Regions from separate parts of the Nocardia sp. NPDC051756 genome, predicted to be linked through region 1. Evidence: riboswitches for the same ligand, from Rfam matches in the RefSeq annotation. Region 1 holds a riboswitch; each other region holds the start of a gene.
What was found. A riboswitch is a leader RNA that binds a small molecule or an ion and turns the genes downstream of it on or off. The one in region 1 is predicted to bind S-adenosylmethionine.

Region 1 (4,710 bases):
GGCCGGGCCGGGCAACGCGCCCGACGAATACCGTGAGGCCCTGCGCAATTCGCGCGCGGGCATCTTCGATCAGGCCGAAGCGCTGGTCCGCATCGGCACCGCGCTCGAACCCCGGTGGGCCGGAGTGGATTCCGCGCTGCTGACCAACTCGCTGCTCCAGGTCGCCGAGATGCTCGGCCGGCTGGCGGTCAGCGAGCCCGACGAATACCCGCGCGAACGGCTCCAGGGTTTCGTGCACGCCATCGTCGGCCTATTGGTCGGCGCACCACCGAAAGACGTTGGCGCGTAGCGCTTCCGACCAGATATCAGCTGGTGGGCTGACGGCTCTGCTGAGCTAGCCGCATCGTCTCGGTCAGCAGCTTGGACACCGCGGCCGCCTCGGTGAGGAACCCGTCGTGCCCGTCGCGCGAGTGCACGACCTCGAGCCCGTCGCATCCCGGCAGTCCCTCGGCGAGTTCCTGCTGCGTGCGCAGCGGGTACAGCCGATCGGAGTCGACGCCGCCGACCACGCACGGCACCGGCGTAGCGGCCAGCGCCGCGCGCACTCCGCCGCGTCCACGCCCGATGTCGTGCCGGTTCATCGCCTCGGTCAGCAGCACGTAGGTGCCGGGATCGAAACGCCCGCACAGCTTGTCGGCCTGATGGTCCAGGTAGCTCTGCACCGCGTACCGGCCACCGCGCCACGGATCCTCGGCGCCCTGCGCGCCGTTCTCGAACCGGTGATCCAGCTCGTCCTCGGTGCGGTAGGTCAGGTGCGCGATGCGCCGGGCGATGCCCATGCCGGTCATCGGCGCGCGGTCGGTGTCGTGATAGTCGCCGCCCTGCCAGTCCGGATCGGCCTTGATCGCCGCGATCTGGGTGGTCTGGGTGCCGATCTGATCGGCGGTGGCGCGCGCGCCGACGGCCAGCACCAGCGCGGAGCCGACCCGGTCCGGCGCGCCGACCATCCACTCCAGCACCCGCATGCCGCCCATCGACCCGCCGACCACGGCGGCCAGCCGCTCGATGCCGAGCAGGTCAACCAGCGCCTCTTCCGCAGCCACCTGGTCGCGGATGGAGATCTCCGGGAACCTTGCGCCCCAAGGCTTTCCGTCCGGCGCCAGGGTCGACGGCCCGGTGCTGCCCTGGCAGCCGCCGAGCACGTTCGTCGCGATCACACACCACTCGTCGGTGTCCAGCGGACAGCCAGGTCCGACCATCCCGTCCCACCAGCCGGGCAGCTGGTGGATGTCGTCGGGGTGACCGACCACGTGCGAGTCACCGGTCAGCGCGTGCTCGACCAGCACCACGTTGTCCAGCGTGGGGGAGAGCTCGCCCCAGCGCTGCACCGCGAGATGGACCTGCGGAATGACCGCGCCGCTCTCCAGCTTGACGTCCCCGACGGCGATGATGCCGAGCCGCCCGTCCGGGGGTGGCAGGGCCACCCCGGACGAACGGGCGAAACTCGGTTCGGTACTCAAGGTCACGTCGCCGCCGCCGCGAAACCGGCCCGCAGGTCGCTCAGGATGTCCTCGATTCCCTCGATGCCCACCGCCAACCGGACCAGACCCGGAGTGACGCCGGCGAGCAGTTGCTCTTCGGGCGTCAGCTGCGAATGTGTGGTCGACGCGGGGTGAATCACGAGGGAGCGCACATCTCCGATGTTAGCCACATGGCTGTGCAGGGCTAATCCGTCCACGAACTTCTTGCCCGCATCGACACCGCCGCGCAGCTCGAAGGCGACGATCGCGCCGGGACCCTTCGGCGCCAGCTGCTGCGCGCGCTCGTACCACGGCGAGTCCGGCAGACCCGCGTAGATCACCTTGGTGACCTCCGGCTGCTCGGTCAGGAATGCGGCGACCGCCTTGGCGTTGGCCACGTGCCGCTCGACCCGCAGGCTCAGCGTCTCGATGCCCTGGCTGATCAGGAACGCGTTGAACGGCGAGATGGCCGAGCCGAGGTCGCGCAGCAACTGCACGCGGGCCTTGAGCGCGAAGGCGGGCGCGCCGAGATCGGCGAACACCGCACCGTGGTAGCTCGGGTCCGGGGTGGTGAAGCCGGGGAAGCGCGGCTGTCCTTGCGCGTCGGTCACCGTCCAGTCGAAGTTGCCGCCGTCGACGATCACGCCGGCCACCGCCGAGCCGTGCCCGCCGAGGTACTTGGTCGCCGAGTGCACGACGATGTCGGCGCCGTGCGCCAGCGGCTGGATCAGATACGGGGTGGCCACCGTGTTGTCCACGATGAGCGGCAGCCCGGCCTCGTGCGCGATCGCGGAGATGCCGGGGATGTCGAAGATGGCGCTGCTCGGGTTGGCGATGGTCTCGCCGTAGAACGCCTTGGTGTTCGGGCGAATCGCGGCCCGCCACTGGTCCAGGTCGTCGGGATCGTCGACGAAGGACACCTCGATGCCGAGCTTGGGCAGCGAGTAGTGGAAGAGGTTGTAGGTGCCGCCGTAGAGATGCGGGCTGGACACGATGTGATCGCCGGCGGACGCCAGGTTCAGGATCGCGAACGTCTCCGCGGCCTGCCCGGAGGCCAGCAGCAGGGCCGCGACGCCGCCTTCGAGCGCGGCGACGCGCTGCTCGACCACGTCCTGGGTGGGGTTCATGATCCGGGTGTAGATGTTGCCCGGCTCGGCGAGCCCGAACAGCGCCGCGGCGTGATCGGTGTCGCGGAAGGCGTACGAGGTGGTCTGGTAGATGGGCAGGGCCCGGGCGCCGGTGGTGCTGTCGGGGGCCTGGCCCGCGTGCACCTGCTTGGTCTCGAAGGACCACTGCGCGGTGGGATCGATATCGGCCGCGGGCACGGTGGAATCACTCATGAGCTTTGCTCCAAAGAAAAGGGTTGTTCGCCAGAACTACAAGGGTTATCGGGATGTGGGCGAAGGACAACAACACATTTCGGGAACCTCCTGAAAGCGCGCTTGCTCTCGACCTTCGAGAGCCCGGTCATCACCCGGAGCACCCCACCGCTGCTGGAGGGTTGCCGTCCAGCAAGCCGGGGCTTCGCGCTGGCACTCATGACCTGAGGGCATCATAACCGGCCGTCCCGCGACGGCCGAAACCTATCCGCGAACTCAGCCGGAAGTGCTGGTCCGCGCGCCGCCGCAGACCCGGACGAACTCGTCGAACGCCGCACAGAACGAGTTGCGGCCCGCGGTCGCGGCGTCGTGCAGATCGTCGTAGTCGAACATGCTCTCGCCGCATTCCATCGCGAGATGACCGATGAGCTGCCAGGAGCCGAGGATCAGCCGCACCGGCAGCGCGCAGGGCGTGGTGCCGAGTCGTTCGGCGACCACCGCGGCGATGGCGATGTTCTTGTTGTCCGCGTGCTCGATGCTGCGCGCGCTGACCGCGGGACTGCTGCGCACGATCCGCTGCATCTGCTGGAACTGCCGGAAGGAGACCGGCCCGCCGCCGGGTTCGTGCACGGCTCGGTCGATCACCTGCAAGAACGCGGTACGCAGCGATTCCAGTTCGTTGTCACTGGCCGGCAGTTCGCGCAGCGTCTGCGCCACGGCCTGGCCGAAGTCCTGCACCGGCCCGAGGACGATGTCCTCTTTACTGTCGAAATACCGGTTGATCGTGCGCGGCGAGACGTCCGCGGCGTTGGCGATCTGCTCGACCGTCGTCGCGTCGAAACCCTGTGTGTCGCACAGGTTCAGGCCGATCTCGATGATCCGCAGCCGGGTCTGCTGCTTCTTGCGTTCGCGCAGGCCGGTATGGGCGTGCGGCGCGGCGCTCGCAGGGGTCTGCGCTGCGGCACTCGCGCCCGTCGGCGTCGGTGACTCGAGCATGCTCCCACCCTAACGCAACCTAGTGTTTTCGTGTCCGTAACCGCCAAATGTCGCATCACGACATTTTTCGCTTGACGCCAAATGTCGTCTACTGACAGGATAGCCACCGAGTTCCGAAGACGAGGAGATGACCGTGACCGACACTGCGCAAGCGGTAGAAGTTCCCCAGAAACAAGGCAGTTCGGCACGCTGGTTCGCCCTCGGCGTGATCGCATTGGCCCAGCTCATGGTGGTCTTGGACGCCACCATCGTGACCATTTCGCTGCCCTTTGCCCAGCAGGATCTCGGCATCAGCGACGGCAACAAGCAGTGGATGCTGACCGCTTACACGCTGATCTTCGGCGGCCTGCTGCTGCTCGGCGGCCGGCTGGCCGACTACCTCGGCCGGCGCCGGATGTTCATCGTCGGCCTGGTCGGTTTCGCCGCCGCGTCGGCACTTGCCGGTCTCGCGCAGAACGGCGCGGAGATGTTCGCCGGACGTGCGCTGCAGGGTGCGTTCGCGGCGTTGCTCGCGCCCGCGGCGTTGTCGCTGTTGTCGGTGACCTTCACCGAGGCGCGCGAGCGGGCCACCGCGTTCGGCGTGTTCGCCGGCATCTCTGCCGGTGGCGCCGCGCTCGGCCTGATCGCCGGCGGCGCGCTCACCGAGTACGCCTCGTGGCGCTGGTGCCTGCTGGTGAATACCCCGATCGCGCTGCTCGCCCTGGTCGGCGCGCTGGCCTGGGTGGTCAAGGACGTGCCTGCGCCGCGGACCGGTGGCTACGACGTGCCCGGCGCGGTCACCGTGACGCTCGGCCTGATCTCGATCGTCTACGGCTTCAGCCGCGCGGCCGAGGACGGCTGGCTCTCCGGCAGCACCCTCGGCCTGCTCATCGCCGGCGCCGCGCTGCTGATCGCCTTCGTCGTGATCGAACGGCGCTCGGCGAATCCGCTGTTGC
Region 2 (4,710 bases), on a different contig from region 1:
GAACGCGATCGCGATCAAGGCAGCGACACCGAGCGGAATATTGATCCAGAAGATCGACTGCCACCCGAGGCTCGGCACCAGCAGACCGCCGAGCACCGGTCCGATGGCCAACCCGAGCCCGTTCACCGAATACAACCATCCGATCGCCTTCCCCCGATCACCCTGCGGGAACAGCGATTCCACCAACGTCGACGTGCTCGTGTACAGCACGGCACACGCCGCGCCCTGCACGAACCGCGCGACGAGCAGCACCCCGATCGACCACGACAGCGCCGCGCCCGTGGACGCGACCACGAACAGCGCGAGCCCGAACAGCAGCACCTTCCGCCGCCCGAGCCGGTCGGCGACCCGCCCGGCCGTCACCATGAACATCGACAACGCCATCAGGAAGACGCCGAGCGTCAACTCCGTATTCGACGCTCCCGCTTGCAGATCCGCACCGATAGCGGGCAGCGCGGTGGTGACGATGGTCAGGTCGATGCACCCGAGAAACGACGCCACCGCCAACCCGGTGAACCCGACGACCCGCCGCCGCGCGGGAATCTCGACGGTCACTGGTCGGCCTCCGTGTTGTTCGACGCCGACTTACGCTTCTTGAACCGCAAGGGCAACCACGCGACCCGGTCCGGGTGCTCCGGCTCGACGAAGAGTTCCCGCGTGCGCCCCATCGCGGCGGAGATCTTCTGCGGATAGATCACGTAGTCGAAACCCTCGTGCGCCCACAGCGGCATGATGATCGGGCATTCCTCCAAAAGGTATGCGCGGCACGACTTCCGCACCGACTCTTGATCGACCTCCGGCTCGCGGGAAAGCCGTCGTTCGATGAACCGATCGATGGTGCTGTCGATCGCGTGCCGATACGGTTCGTCGGTCTCGTAGGCGTGCTCGATCGCGTCGTACAGATCGCCGTAACGCGGATGCGACAGCGCGAAGTCCCAGCGCAATATGTTTGTCGGGCAATCGATCTGGTCCAGGTAGCCGATATTGCGGGCGATCCACTGGTCGCCGGCGATACGCGCCCGAGCGTGCCGGTCGATATCGGTTCCGCCGCTGAGATTGTGCCGTTGCAGGGTGTCCGCGACCGCGATCGCGCAGCGGCCGAAGTTCGACCGGTTGATCAGATCGATGGTGGCGGCGAGCTTTTCACCCTCGTGATAGTCCGCGCCGACGCTGACCAGCAGCACGGTGGACCGTCCGTCGGTGGTGATGCCGTCCGAGCGCAGGTCGTAGGCGGCTTTGTGGGACGCGGAGAGCAGCGTGGTCGTAGCCATCAGCTCCACACCTTCAACGACTCGGCCGGATCGCTGACCCCGATGAACAGCCCGATGGTGATGCGCGGGCGATCCTGCGACGGCGCGACCGCGTGTACCCGGCGCGGATCGATGAAGATCGCGTCGCCGACCTGCGGCGTGATCACCAGCGCGGGCTCGCCGACGGCCGCGCGGTCGATGCCGTAGACCCGGTCGCCGGAGCGGTCTCGATACTCGCTTTCGTCGGGATAGTCGTCCCAGATCTCCAATTCCCCGCCCCGGTCCGGGACGTCGAGATAGACGTTGACCGAGAGCTGGCGGACGATCCGAATCTCGAAGTCCTCGGGCAGGTTTCGGCCCACGTTGTCGGTGTGCGGCTCGAGATCCACCCCCGCGAGCTGGTAGCGCGCGACCCCGGCGAAGAACGCCTGCCCGTTGCGCCGCAGCAAACTCGCTCCGGCCGGCCAGATCTCGTCCAGCAGCAGCCGAACATCGTCCGCCGGATAGGAATATGGCGAGGCGATATCGCGCAGCCGGTCGATATTGTGGCGGGCCTCGTCGAAGTACGCGCCGCGTCCGGCCTCGGTGCTGGTCTCGGAGAACGCGTGCCCGATCCGCCGGAACTGCGGGTCGGTGGCCAGCGGCCCGTGATCCTGTCTGCCGACGAACGCCCGGCGTAAGTGATCGAGCGCGTCGGGCCGGACGAATCCGGCCAGTCTGACCGCGTGCACGTCGCCGTTCAACAGCGCGGTCAGCGACGCGTGGTCGAATCCTTGCCTGGTGGTGTCCAACACGCGGTCTCCGAGAGCTGGCGTGGCCGTAGTCATGTCGATCCCCTCTGGTTGTCGCTCGATGGACCGGGCACAGGCCCAGGCGTGAGTGGGGAGTTCGCGGTTTCGGACATGGCTCGACCCCCATCTCTCGAGAGGGCTCCAGAATGTCGACGGAGCCCGCGCTTGCCCGGGCCGCATTACGCGGCTCGGCCTGGTCTTGACCCGGGGCACCCCGCCGCGGTTGGAGGGTTGCCGGCCAGCTAGCCGGGGACTTGACGCTGGCACTCTTGACCTGACTCAAGAGTTCCGCACGCCAGAAGCGTTGTCACGCTTTTGAATCGCGCTGAGTTATGCACGTAGACCGAGACCGCGCAATTCCAGCGCGGCCAGTGCGCGGACCGTATCGTCGTCGCCGCGCCGCCACGCGTCCACCACGTCCGCGTCGATCCGGTCCAGTGTGCGCAGGGGTTGATTGGTGAGCGCGCGCAAGGCGAGCAGGTCTCGTCCGCCCGGCGCGGTCCGCAGGCGCACGGCCGCGGCGGCTCGGCGGATCCAGCGCACGCGCAGCGGTAGCCAGACGAACAGGACGAGCCCGAGCGGGACGATCAGCAGGCTGATCGCCAGGGCCATGGCCAGATCGTTGGTGAGCGCCTGCTGATCGTGCCCGGCCTCGGCCATCGAGCGGGCCGCTCCGGCGGCGCGTTCGAACGGGGAGGTCAGATCGTCGCCGACCACCGGGACCCGCCCGACCTTGCGCCCGACATCGCCGAGACTGTCGGCCAGGCCGCCGCCCGCGCCCTCCAGCTTCTGACCGGGAACGGCGAGTTTCTGCACCAGGTCGTGCAGCCAGAGCGCGGCCTTGATCGAGCCGTACACCCACGCCGCCACCAGCAGATCCGTGACCAATTGTCGGGCGGCGACGGGAGCCCGATCGGCGTAAATCTTCACGGATTCAGAATCCTCGGTCCGTTGAGTGAAAACAGGGCTTTCGCTGTCGATCGAGCAGGGGAGAGGCTGAACCGGAAATCTGCCCGGCGCGGCGCGCCCGACGATGAAGGAGTTCGCTGATGACCATTCGGTCGCTGGACGACGCGCTCGGTGCGGTGACCGAACTCGCGCCCATCGCGCGGCAGTACAGCCAGAAGGCCGAGGACGCCCGCGATCTCCCGGACGAGGTGGTCGACGCCATCTCGGCCGCGGGCCTGTGGGGCGTGTTCACCCCGACCGGTGTCGGCGGCAGCGGTCTGATCGGGGTCGACGAGGCGTTCGAGATCGTGCGGGCGGTCGCCTACGCGGATACCAGCACGGCGTGGAGCCTGTTCATCTGCGCGACGACACCGGCCATCGTGGCGTCGAAGTTGCCGGCCGACGGCATCGACGAGGTGTTGGCCGAGGGGATCGGGCCGATGTCGCTGGTGTTCGGTCCGAACGGGCGCAGCACGCCGACCGAGGGCGGGTTGCGGGTGACCGGGCGCTGGCCGTTCGCCAGCGGAATCGGTTATGCCGGTTGGGTTATGGCCAACACCGTGCTGCTCGATGCGGACGGCGCGCCGAAGGTGGGAGCGGGCGGGCTGCCCGAACTCGTCTCGGTCGTCGTGCCCGCCGACGACGTCGGCATCATCGACGACTGGCATGTGGCCGGCCTACGCGGCACGGGCTCGATGAGTTTCGCGCTCGACGACGTGTATGTGCCTGCGCGCCGGACCTTTCCGTTCCTCGCGCCCAGCCGGCTGGCGGACGCGAAGTATCGGCTTCCGCTGTTCAGCCTGCTCGCGCCCGGGTTCACCGGGGTCGCGGTCGGTACCGCCGAGCACGCGCTCGACGAGGTCCTCGCCGTGCTGCCGACGCGCGCCGGACCGCCGACGTTCCAGCCGGCGTCCGCGGACCCGGTGATCCAGCGGGCAGTCGGACGCGCACAGGCCGCGATCCGGGCCGCCCGCGAGTCCACGCGGGCGGTGTTCGATACCTACGTCGACCGGCGGCTACGCGGCGACGACCTGAGCCTGCTTCCGGTTGCCGACCGGAGCGAGTTGCATCAGCAGGCGGTCTGGGCCGCGAACACCTGCCGCGACGCCGTCGACGACCTCTTCCGGATCGCCGGTGCGAGCGCGATCTACGAGTCGAGCCCGATCCAACGGCTCTGGCGCGATATCAACGTGCTCAACCAGCACCTGTATCTGCGCGACACGCAACACGAGCACGCGGGCAAGCTCGCCCTCGGCATCGACGTGGTGAACCCGACGATCTGAGTCCTCGCAACACCTTTCAGAGCGTGCCTTGCCGTGCCGACCGCCACAGATCGACCGCACCGTCGTCCTCGAGCAGCGCGTCGATCTCGGCCAGTTCGCCGGCGCTGAATTCGAGCGTGCCCAGCGCCGCGACGTTCTGCTCGAGCTGTTCGGTGGTGGACGCGCCGATCACCAGCGAGGTCACCCGATCGTCGCGCAGCGCCCAGGCCAGGGCCAGTTGCGCCAGCGTCTGCCCGCGCTTGTCCGCGAGCGCGTCGAGCTTGCGCAGCCGTTCGATCATCTCGGGGGTGAGCAGCTCGTTCTGGAACGACTTGTCCTGGGCGGCACGGGATTCCGGTGGGATGCCGTCGAGGTACTTCGAGGTGAGCAGTCCCTGCGCGAGCGCGGTGAACCCGATGACGCCGAACCCCTCCTCGGTGGCGGCGTCGAGCAGACCCT
Region 3 (4,710 bases), on a different contig from region 1:
CCTTTGGCGAACGATCTACTCGATGACCGGAAACGGGATGGTGTCTGCCGCATCGGCTTTGGGAAGGGCATCGCGGCGGATGGGCAGCGTCGGCTGGTCGGTGTGTGTCAAGGGCAGCGTGGGGGTCGGGTCGGCCGGTAGGGGGCGGAGCCGGGCGGGGAGGCGGTAGAACGCGCGGGCGTTGTCTTCCAGGACGGCGAACATGTCGGTGCCGACCACGTCGCAGATGAGGTCGACGTCGGAGTCCTGGAAGGGGCGGCCCGCGCGGGTGCCGGGCAGGTCGGTGCCGAACATCAGGGCTTCCGGGTTGACCGCGTGAATGCGCCGCAGGGTGTCCGGCACGCTCAGCGCGACCCGCCCGAACCCGGTCGCCTTGACCCGCGCGCCGCGATCCACCAGATCCAGCAGGTAGGGCAGGCCCTCGTCGGACATGCCTAGGTGGTCGATGCAGAAGACCGGAAGTTTCGAGATCACCGGCTGCAACGACGCGAGCATCTGGCCGTCGATGTACACCTCGACGTGCCAGCCGACCAGCTCGTGCGCCCGCAGCGCCTGCAACGTCATGCCGGTGATGTCGGCGGCGGCCCGCTTGAGGTTGAACCGCAGCCCGCGCACGCCGATCCGGTCCAGTTCGAGGATCTCGTCGTCGGTGGCGTCCAGGTCGAGCCGGGTGACCCCGACCCAGCCCTCGCCGAGCTCGGCGAGGGCCGCCCTCAGGTACGTCTGATCGGTGCCCTGGAACGACCCGCTGACCACGGCTCCGCCGCCGACGTCGAAGCGGGACATGCGCTTTCGATAGTCGGCGATGGTGAACGGGCCGGGCAGGTAGCCCTCGTTCTCGAACCGCGGGAACCGCGGATCGAAGATGTGGAGATGGGCATCGAACACCTGTACAGAATGCCTCAGTGCGAGTTTTTCTGCTGTCGTGGAGGTAACAAACCCGGGTCGATCAGACCTTGTGCGGCTCGCTCGCGCGCAGCATGTCCTCGCGCTCGACGACCTTGACCCGCTCGCGGCCCTCGGGCTCGCCGAGCGAGCGCTCGTGCGCGTCCAGGCGGTACCAGCCCTGCCAGGTGGTGAACGGAATGCCCTTGCTCTCCAGGAACTCGGTGACCGCGTCCAGCTCCGGCTGGGCGGCCGGGGTGAAGTTCGCGCTGTCGTCGAGCAGGCAGGCCACGGTCTCGTTGGCGTCGCCCTTGGTGTGGCCGATGAGGCCGACCGGGCCGCGCTTGATCCAGCCGGTGACGTAGGTGGCCGGGACGTAACGGTCGGCGCCGTCGGCGTTCTCGTCGCCGATCACCCGGCCCGCCTCGTTGGGCACGGTGCCTGCCTGGTCGTCGAACGGCAGGTTGGTCAGGTTCTGCGACAGGTAGCCGACCGCGCGGTAGACCGCCTGCACGTCCCATTCCTTGAACGTGCCGGTGCCCTTGACGTTGCCGGTGCCGTCGAGCTGGGTGCGCTCGGTACGCAGGCCGGTGACCTTGCCGTCCTCGCCGAGGATCTCCGCGGGCGACTCGAAGAAGTGCAGGAACAGCTTGTGCGGGCGGTTGCCGACGTCGCGAATCGCCCACTGCTCGAGCGTGTTCGCGATCATGTCGACTTGCTTGGAGTGCCGGCGCGCGGCCTCGGAGCCCTCGTCGTAGTCGATGTCCTCGGGATCGACGATGACCTCGATGGTCGGCGAATGATCCAGCTCGCGCAGTTCCAGCGGGGTGAACTTGGCCTGGGCCGGGCCGCGGCGGCCGAACACGTGCACCTCGAGCGCCTTGTTGGCCTTGAGGCCGGCGTAGACGTTCGGCGGGATCTCGGTCGGCAGCAGCTCGTCGCCGGTCTTGGCCAGCACGCGGGCCACGTCGAGCGCGACATTGCCGACGCCGAGCACGGCGACCTTCTCCGCGTCCAGCGGCCAGGTGCGCGGCACGTCCGGGTGGCCGTCGTACCAGGAGACGAAGTCGGCGGCGCCGTAGGAGCCGTCCAGGCCGATGCCGGGGATGCCGAGCGCGCGGTCGGCGTTGGCGCCGGTGGAGAAGATCACCGCGTCGTAGAAGGTGCGCAGGTCATCGAGGGTGATGTCGGTGCCGTAGTCGATGTTGCCGAGCAGGCGGACCTGCGGCTTGTCCAGCACCTTGTGCAGGGCGGTGATGATGCCCTTGATCCGCGGGTGGTCCGGCGCGACGCCGTAGCGGATCAGCCCGAACGGCGCGGGCATGCGCTCGAACAGGTCGATGCTCACCTCGGCATCCGACTTCATCAGGGCGTCGGCGGCATAGATTCCCGCAGGCCCGGCGCCAACGATGGCGATGCGGAGCGGGCGGTCAGCTGCACTCTGTTCGGTCATCTTTTACGCGCACCCTTATGGTCGAGAACAAATTAACGGCGTCTTCCTTAGCCTAGGCTAAGTTACGCGCTGGCTGGTTGCACCTGACGGCGCGGACACTGAGGTTGTCGGCTCGTGGCCACCCCAGTCGCGGCTATGACAGCAGGCCGCAGTCTCGCGATTCTATCCGTGGCGGCCGAGGCGGCCCCCGGCGGTGCGTGAACTGAATGGATGCCGCCCCGGGCGTTCTGTCCGGGTTACCCGATTGCGCGGCGTTGATCCCCGCGCGGCGCGACGACCTTCGCCGCTCGCGTTCGCCCGCGGTGGGGGCGAGCACCGGATATCCCCGCCGACCAGGGATCATCGTCGTATGAGCGATCAGGAGTCACCCGCCGAGGACGAAGTCATCACGGTCGACCAGACCGACAAGCGTTCCGTGGCACCGTTCGTCGCCGCGGCCGTGATCGCGGTCATCGTGCTCGGCGCGATCATCATCGGCGGGGTCATGTCGCCCGCTGAGAAAAATGTCACAGATTCCGACCGGATCGCCGCCGCGGTGCGCAACTTCGTCGAGGGGTCCAACAGCACCGACCTGGTGCCCCCACCTGGTGCGGGCTGCGCGGGCTTCGACCCGAAACGCTCCCCACTCGCCGGGCGTTCCGGCGGCGGAAAGACCGTGGAAATCACGAAACTCGTCGATCCGCAGCGCGACGGCGATCGGGCGAAGGCAACGGTCACCACCAAGGTCGACGGTGACGAGCAGACTTCCACCTGGAATCTGACCCGCTCGGGAGACAAATGGTTGGTCTGTAATTGAGCATTCTCATACCGTGAGCAGCCATTTGACAGGGTGACCCTCGTCCAGGCAATCTCAGCAGAAGGTCATGAGAACCAGTGTCAAGCCCCGGCAATACTGGTCGGCAACCCTCCTCCGCGGTGGGGTGCTCCGGGTGACGACCTGGCCGCGCGTCAAACCTGAGCGTGGCAAGTGCGGATTCTAGGAGGGTCCAGATGAGTTATGCCGGTGACATCACCCCGCAGCAGGCTTGGGATCTGTTGCGCGACAACCCCGAAGCCGTCCTGGTCGACGTGCGCACCGAGGCCGAATGGAAGTTCGTCGGCGTGCCCGACACCAGCTCGATCGAGCGCCCGACGGTACTGATCGAGTGGGTCGATTCGACCGGGACGCGCAACGGCGAGTTCACCGAGCAGCTGGTCACGGCGCTCGACGGGCACAACCCGGAGGCTCCGGTGATCTTCCTCTGTCGTTCGGGCCAGCGCTCGATCGGCGCGGCGATCGCCTCGACCCAGGCCGGGTTCGGCACCTCGTACAACGTGCTCGAGGGCTTCGAGGGCCCGGTCGACGCGGACGGACATCGCGGCGGCGCCGGCTGGCGCGCCCTCGGCCTGCCCTGGCGGCAGTCATGAGCACGTGCTGTTCGGTTGACGCGTTGTCGCGGAGCTCTGTCGGGAGGCAGTCGTGATCACAGGTGGTGCGTTCGACAAGCCGCTGCCCGAGGGCGTCGGCCCGGCGACCCTCGGCGTGCGAGGGGGGTTGCGCCGCTCCGGTTTCGAGGAAACCTCCGAGGCGCTGTATCTGACCTCCGGCTTCGTCTACGAGAGCGCGGAGGCCGCCGAAGCCGCGTTCACGGGCGACGTCGAGCATTTCGTCTACTCCCGTTACGGCAACCCGACGGTCGCCATGTTCGAGGAGCGGATGCGGCTGCTCGACGGCGCCGAGGCCTGCTTCGCGACCGCGAGCGGGATGTCCGCGGTGTTCACCGCGCTGGGCGCGCTGCTCGGCGCCGGTGATCGACTTGTGGCCGCGCGCAGCCTGTTCGGGTCCTGCTTCGTGGTGTGCAACGAGATCCTGCCGCGCTGGGGCGTGGAGACCGTCTTCGTCGACGGCGAGGATCTGGACCAGTGGGAGCAGGCGCTGTCGGTGCCGACCCAGGCGGTGTTCTTCGAGACGCCGGCCAACCCCATGCAGACCCTGGTCGACGTGCGCCGGGTCACCGAGCTCGCGCATGCCGCGGGCGCGAAGGTGGTGCTGGACAACGTCTTTGCCACGCCCTTGCTGCAACGCGGTTTCGAGCTGGGTGCCGACGTGGTCGTCTACTCGGGTACCAAGCACATCGACGGCCAGGGCCGGGTGCTCGGCGGCGCGATCCTCGGCGCCAAAGATTACATCGACGGGCCGGTGAAAACGCTGATGCGCCATACCGGTCCGGCGCTGAGCCCGTTCAACGCGTGGACGCTGCTCAAGGGTCTGGAGACGATGCCGCTGCGGGTGCGGCATTCGACCGAATCCGCGTTGCGCATCGCCCGCTTCCTGGAGACCAACAACTCGGTCAGCTGGGTGAAATACCCGTTCCTGGAATCACATCCGCAGC
Region 4 (4,710 bases), on a different contig from region 1:
CAGGTCGACACCCTTGCCGATCTTCGCGCCGAGCGCCCGGGCGAAGGGCACCATCCACGGTGCGCCGGAGAGGTTTTCGGCGCCGCTGGCCTCGGACAGGCGCACCGCGGCCCACAGCCGCAGGTGCACCGACCCCCCGCGCGGATACCGGCCGGGTTCGACCCCGCGCAGCAGCAGCCGAGCGCCGGCCACGCAGATCGCCATCCGGCCGGGCGGGGAGATGAAGAGCAGGAACGCGGCGAGGGTCCACCACCAGGACAGGTGCGGCAGCCACGGCAGCGAGCCGGACCAGCCCGCGACATTGCCGACGATGGCCAGCCAGGTGAGCCATTGCAGGCCGGTGAGCGTGGTGAGCGGGATGGTGGCGAGCACCTGCGTCCACTGCGCGCGCCGCGGCGTCGGTCGCACGACGCGTTCCTCGACGGCGACGGCCGGGGTGCTCTGCTCCAGCAGTTCCACCAGCGCGCCGAGCCGGGGATGGTCGTAGAGGTCGGCGACGGTGATCTGCGGATAACGCGCACGCAGCGCGGTGACCATCTGGGCCGCCGCGAGCGAACCGCCGCCCAGGTCGAAGAAGTCGGCGTCGAGGTCGGTGACCTCGCCGCCCAGCACCGAATCCCACAGCTGCGCAACCCATTGCGCGGTGCCGGTCAAATCGTTGTCGTTGTCGTCCTCGGTGCTGTTCGGCAGCGGCCAGGGCAGGGCGTTGCGGTCGACCTTGCCCGAGGTGCGGGTGGGCAGTTCGTCGACGATCGCGAGCCGGGGGACCAGCGGGGCCGGAAGCTGTTCGGCGAGTTGGGCTCTGGCCGCCTTGGTGTCGAAATCGGGGCCGGGTCCGGTGAGGTAGCCGACCAGGATCTTGTTGCCCGCCTTGGTTGTTCGGATCGCGGCGGCCGCGCCGGCGACCCCGGGCAGGTGTTGCAGCGCGTTGTCGATCTCGCCGAGCTCGATTCGCCGGCCGCCGAGCTTGATCTGGTCGTCGGCGCGGCCGAGGAAGACCAGGCCCGCGCTGTCGTTGCGGACCAGATCGCCGCTGCGATAGGCGCGATCCCAGCCGACCGAAGGCAGCGGCGCGTACTTCTCCGCGTCCTTCGCCGGATCGAGGTAGCGGGCCAGGCCGACGCCGCCGATCACCAGTTCGCCGGATTCGCCCTCGGCCACCGGGCTTCCGGCCGCGTCGATCACCACGAGATCCCAGCCGTCGAGCGGCAGGCCGATCCGGATCGGCCACGAGCCATCGAGCAGCGCGGCGCAGGCGACCACCGTTGCCTCGGTGGGGCCGTAGGTATTCCAGACCTCGCGATCGGTATCCCCGTTCCCGGCAAGGCGTTCCGCGAGTTCCGGCGGCACCGCCTCGCCGCCGAAGATCAACAGCCGGACCGCGTCCAGCGCCTCGGCGGGCCAGGTCGCGGCCAGCGTCGGCACGGTGGAGACGATGCTGATCTCCCGGCGGACCAGCCACGGGCCGAGGTCGGCGCCGGTGCGCACCAGGTCGCGCGGCGCGGGGACCAGGCAGGCGCCGTTGCGCCAGGCCAGCCACATCTCCTCGCAGGAGGCGTCGAAGGCGACCGAGAGTCCGGCCAGCACCCGGTCGCCGGGGCCGATCGGGGCGTCCGGCAGGAAGAGATTTGCCTCGGCGTCCACGAACGCGGCGGCGTTGCGATGAGTCACCGCAACACCTTTCGGCGTTCCGGTGGAGCCGGAGGTGAAGATGATCCAGGCGTCGTCGGCGGGGGTCGGCAGGGTGCTCTTGCTCGCGTCGGCCGGGTTGTCCGCGGTGGCCCGGATGCCCGCCGGGGTGGTCTCGATGCCCGCGCCGGTGACGATCGCGGTGACCTGCGCTTCGCCGAAGACCAACTGGGCGCGTTCGTCCGGGTCGTCGGCGTCGACCGGCACATACGCCGCGCCCGCGTACAGGACGGCGAGGATGGTCAGATAGAGCTCCCGGGAGCCGGACGGCATCCGCACGCCGACCCGATCGCCCGGCCGCACGCCCGCGTTGGCGAGCCTGGCCATGGTCTTCTCGATCTCGACGACGAGTTCGAGGTAGCTGAGCACCACCTGGCCGTCGTCGATGGCGGGGGCATCGGGATGGGTCAGCGCGGTCGCGGTCAGGATGTCGACGAGGGTCCGGGCCGGCGGCGTGTGCGCGGTCCGGAGCAGGGGATCAATCGTCGCATCAACCTGTGGTTGGAGCATGACGCCCTGCCCACCTCCCATTCGACCTGCCTCGCACTTCCCTGATGTTGTTTGTGTCATAGCTGGGTTACCAGTTGGCAAACACTGTGGTGACCAGTTGTCCACGGTACTCGGGGTTGTCGACGTTTGTTGTTCACCGGCGCGGTTGCCTACTGCTCGACGGCAGGCCGGGTTGTTGCAGGTCGTGGCGATTTCTGTCGGGCACGCCGAAGCAATGCCTGGTGGACGGGTCGCGCGTGGGGTTCGCCAGGCGGTCGCTGCGCCGACCCGTCCAGGCCGGTGTGATTCCCCACATGAGCTTGGTGATCTTGCAGCTCAGGGCGTTTCGGGGCGGATCGGGTCAGGCCGCGGAGGCGGCGGTGCCGAGGCCGATGGTGGCCAGGATGGCGGCGCTGACCTGTTCGAGCCGATCCCGGAGCTTCGGGCGGCGCAGCAGCGCGACCGCGCGGGAGGCCGCCAGGGCCAGGAGCACCATCGCTACCGCGGCGATCGACGATTCGACGGCGCCGAGCGCGAGTGTGTTGGCGAAGGTGACCTCGGTCAGGAACTGGGGCAGCACGGCGAGGTAGAACAGGCCGACCTTCGGGTTGAACATGCACGAGACGACGCCCGCGGTGAACGCCGAGCGAACCGAGGTGCGGGTGCCGCGGGCGGCGGGCGTCAGGTCCTCGGCAGCGCCGGATTCCCGGGCCGCCCGGCGTTGCCGCCGCTGATCGAGCAGCGCGCGAATACCCAAGTACACCAAGTAGATTCCGCCGATCAGCTTGAGCGTGCGGTACGCCGTCGCGGACTGCTCCAGCAGTGCGGCGACACCCGCGGCGACCACCACCGCCCACAGGATCCCGCCCAGCGCCGACCCGATCGCGGCGGCGATCCCCGGTCGCGCGTCGACCAGCGAGAACCGCAGCACGAGGAACGAATCCGGCCCCGGCGTGAGCGCCAGCAGGACGCACAGGCCGATGAAGCTGATCAGCAGCGAAAGTGACACCCCACGATGTGAACCCAGAACGGCCGGATTGGCAACGCTTTATCGCCTGCCGACACACGCGACAAGATCATGGTTGACAGCGCGGGGGGCTGTCTGCCAATCTCGGATCAGGTCATGAGTACCAGCGTTCAGCCCCGGCTTGCTGGTCGGCAACCCTCCTCCGCGGTGGGGTGCTCCGGGTGACGACCAGGCCGACGCCCGACCGGGTGTGGCAAGCGCGGACTCGACGAATCTCCTGATTGCGGGTCCCAGAGCCGACGGGATTTCGTGATGACTGCTGTTGTGACCCAGGACTGTGCCCCCCTCGCCCGGGTTTCCGGTGACGACCTCCAGGTGCCGCTGGTCCAGGGTGGGACGACCACCTACGCCAACTTCGACTACGCCGCGAGCGCGCCGGCCTTGGCCCAGGTCACCGACCGGATTCAGCAGCTGCTGCCGTTCTACGCGAGCGTGCACCGCGGCGCCGGCTACGCCTCGCGGATCTCCACCGAGTGCTACGAGGCCGCCCGCGGTTCGGTCACCCGCTTCCTCGACGCGGCCGACGACCAGGTCGTCGTGTTCACCCGCAACACCACCGACTCGCTGAACCTGCTCGCCGCCTGCGTGCCCGGCGACACCGTGGTGCTCGACATCGAGCATCACGCCAACTTCCTGCCCTGGACCAGGCACGGCCGCCGCGTCGTGCAGGCCGCCACCACCGTCGAGGAGACCATCGGGCGGCTGGTCGCCGAGCTGTGCAGCAAGCCCGCCGCGCTGCTCGCGGTGACCGGCGCGTCCAACGTCACCGGCGAGGTGCTGCCGCTCGAACGCCTGGCTACCATCGCCCACCAGTGCGGCGCCCGCATCCTGGTGGACGCGGCCCAGCTCGCGCCGCATCGGCGAATCAGCCTGCGCGACAGCGGCATCGACTACCTCGCGTTCTCCGGGCACAAGCTGTACGCGCCGTTCGGCGCGGGCGTGCTGGTCGGAAGGCGTGACTGGCTCGACCGTGCGGAGCCCTACCTGGCCGGCGGCGGCGCGGTCCGCGAGGTCACCACCACCGGCGCCGAGTGGGCGCCCGCGCCGCAGCGGCACGAGGGCGGTTCGCCCAACGTGCTCGGCGCCGCCGCGCTCGCCGCCGCCTGTGACGCGCTCTGTGCGATCGATGCGGAAACCCTCGCCGCCACCGAACATCGGCTCGCCGACCGACTCCGCGACGGCCTCGCCGCCATCCCCGGCGTCAACCTGCTGCGCATCTGGACCGACGCCCCCGACACCGTCGGCATCGTCGCCTTCACCCTGGACGGATTCGTCCCCGGCCACGTCGCCGCCTACCTCTCCGCCGAACATGGCATCGGCGTCCGCGACGGCCGCTTCTGCGCCCACCCGCTGATCGCCCGCCTGGACCTCGACGGCGCCCTGCGCGCCAGCATCGGCCTCGGCACCACCCCCGCCGACGTAGACCGCCTGATCCAAGCCGTGGCCACCCTCGTCCACACCGGCCCGACCTGGAACTACGCCACCACCCAAGGCCTTTGGAACCC

Region 2: it holds a riboswitch for S-adenosylmethionine, as region 1 does, so the genes downstream of both, AB0M22_RS28015 (2OG-Fe(II) oxygenase) here and AB0M22_RS39860 (bifunctional o-acetylhomoserine/o-acetylserine sulfhydrylase) in region 1, are expected to answer to the same signal.
Region 3: it holds a riboswitch for S-adenosylmethionine, as region 1 does, so the genes downstream of both, AB0M22_RS12175 (rhodanese-like domain-containing protein) here and AB0M22_RS39860 (bifunctional o-acetylhomoserine/o-acetylserine sulfhydrylase) in region 1, are expected to answer to the same signal.
Region 4: it holds a riboswitch for S-adenosylmethionine, as region 1 does, so the genes downstream of both, AB0M22_RS16725 (aminotransferase class V-fold PLP-dependent enzyme) here and AB0M22_RS39860 (bifunctional o-acetylhomoserine/o-acetylserine sulfhydrylase) in region 1, are expected to answer to the same signal.

Annotation. Positions count from the first base shown of each region.
Region 1 covers NZ_JBFAYV010000013.1:47,646-52,355, forward strand. The annotation lists gene AB0M22_RS39850 (TetR/AcrR family transcriptional regulator) at 1-289, shown strand, start outside; gene AB0M22_RS39855 (homoserine O-acetyltransferase) at 306-1,424, opposite strand; gene AB0M22_RS39860 (bifunctional o-acetylhomoserine/o-acetylserine sulfhydrylase) at 1,463-2,800, opposite strand; SAM riboswitch class IV at 2,894-3,004, opposite strand; gene AB0M22_RS39865 (TetR family transcriptional regulator) at 3,056-3,775, opposite strand; gene AB0M22_RS39870 (MFS transporter) at 3,903-4,710, shown strand, end outside.
Region 2 covers NZ_JBFAYV010000006.1:414,565-419,274, forward strand. The annotation lists gene AB0M22_RS28005 (MFS transporter) at 1-555, opposite strand, end outside; gene AB0M22_RS28010 (tRNA-dependent cyclodipeptide synthase) at 552-1,271, opposite strand; gene AB0M22_RS28015 (2OG-Fe(II) oxygenase) at 1,271-2,044, opposite strand; SAM riboswitch class IV at 2,198-2,316, opposite strand; gene AB0M22_RS28020 (hypothetical protein) at 2,372-2,971, opposite strand; gene AB0M22_RS28025 (acyl-CoA dehydrogenase family protein) at 3,091-4,272, shown strand; gene mgrA (L-glyceraldehyde 3-phosphate reductase) at 4,289-4,710, opposite strand, start outside.
Region 3 covers NZ_JBFAYV010000003.1:117,590-122,299, reverse strand. The annotation lists gene AB0M22_RS12190 (amidohydrolase family protein) at 16-888, opposite strand; gene AB0M22_RS12185 (FAD-dependent oxidoreductase) at 950-2,338, opposite strand; gene AB0M22_RS12180 (hypothetical protein) at 2,688-3,134, shown strand; SAM riboswitch class IV at 3,198-3,314, shown strand; gene AB0M22_RS12175 (rhodanese-like domain-containing protein) at 3,329-3,745, shown strand; gene AB0M22_RS12170 (O-succinylhomoserine sulfhydrylase) at 3,798-4,710, shown strand, end outside.
Region 4 covers NZ_JBFAYV010000003.1:1,119,822-1,124,531, forward strand. The annotation lists gene AB0M22_RS16715 (Pls/PosA family non-ribosomal peptide synthetase) at 1-2,199, opposite strand, end outside; gene AB0M22_RS16720 (LysE family translocator) at 2,540-3,187, opposite strand; SAM riboswitch class IV at 3,298-3,411, shown strand; gene AB0M22_RS16725 (aminotransferase class V-fold PLP-dependent enzyme) at 3,458-4,710, shown strand, end outside.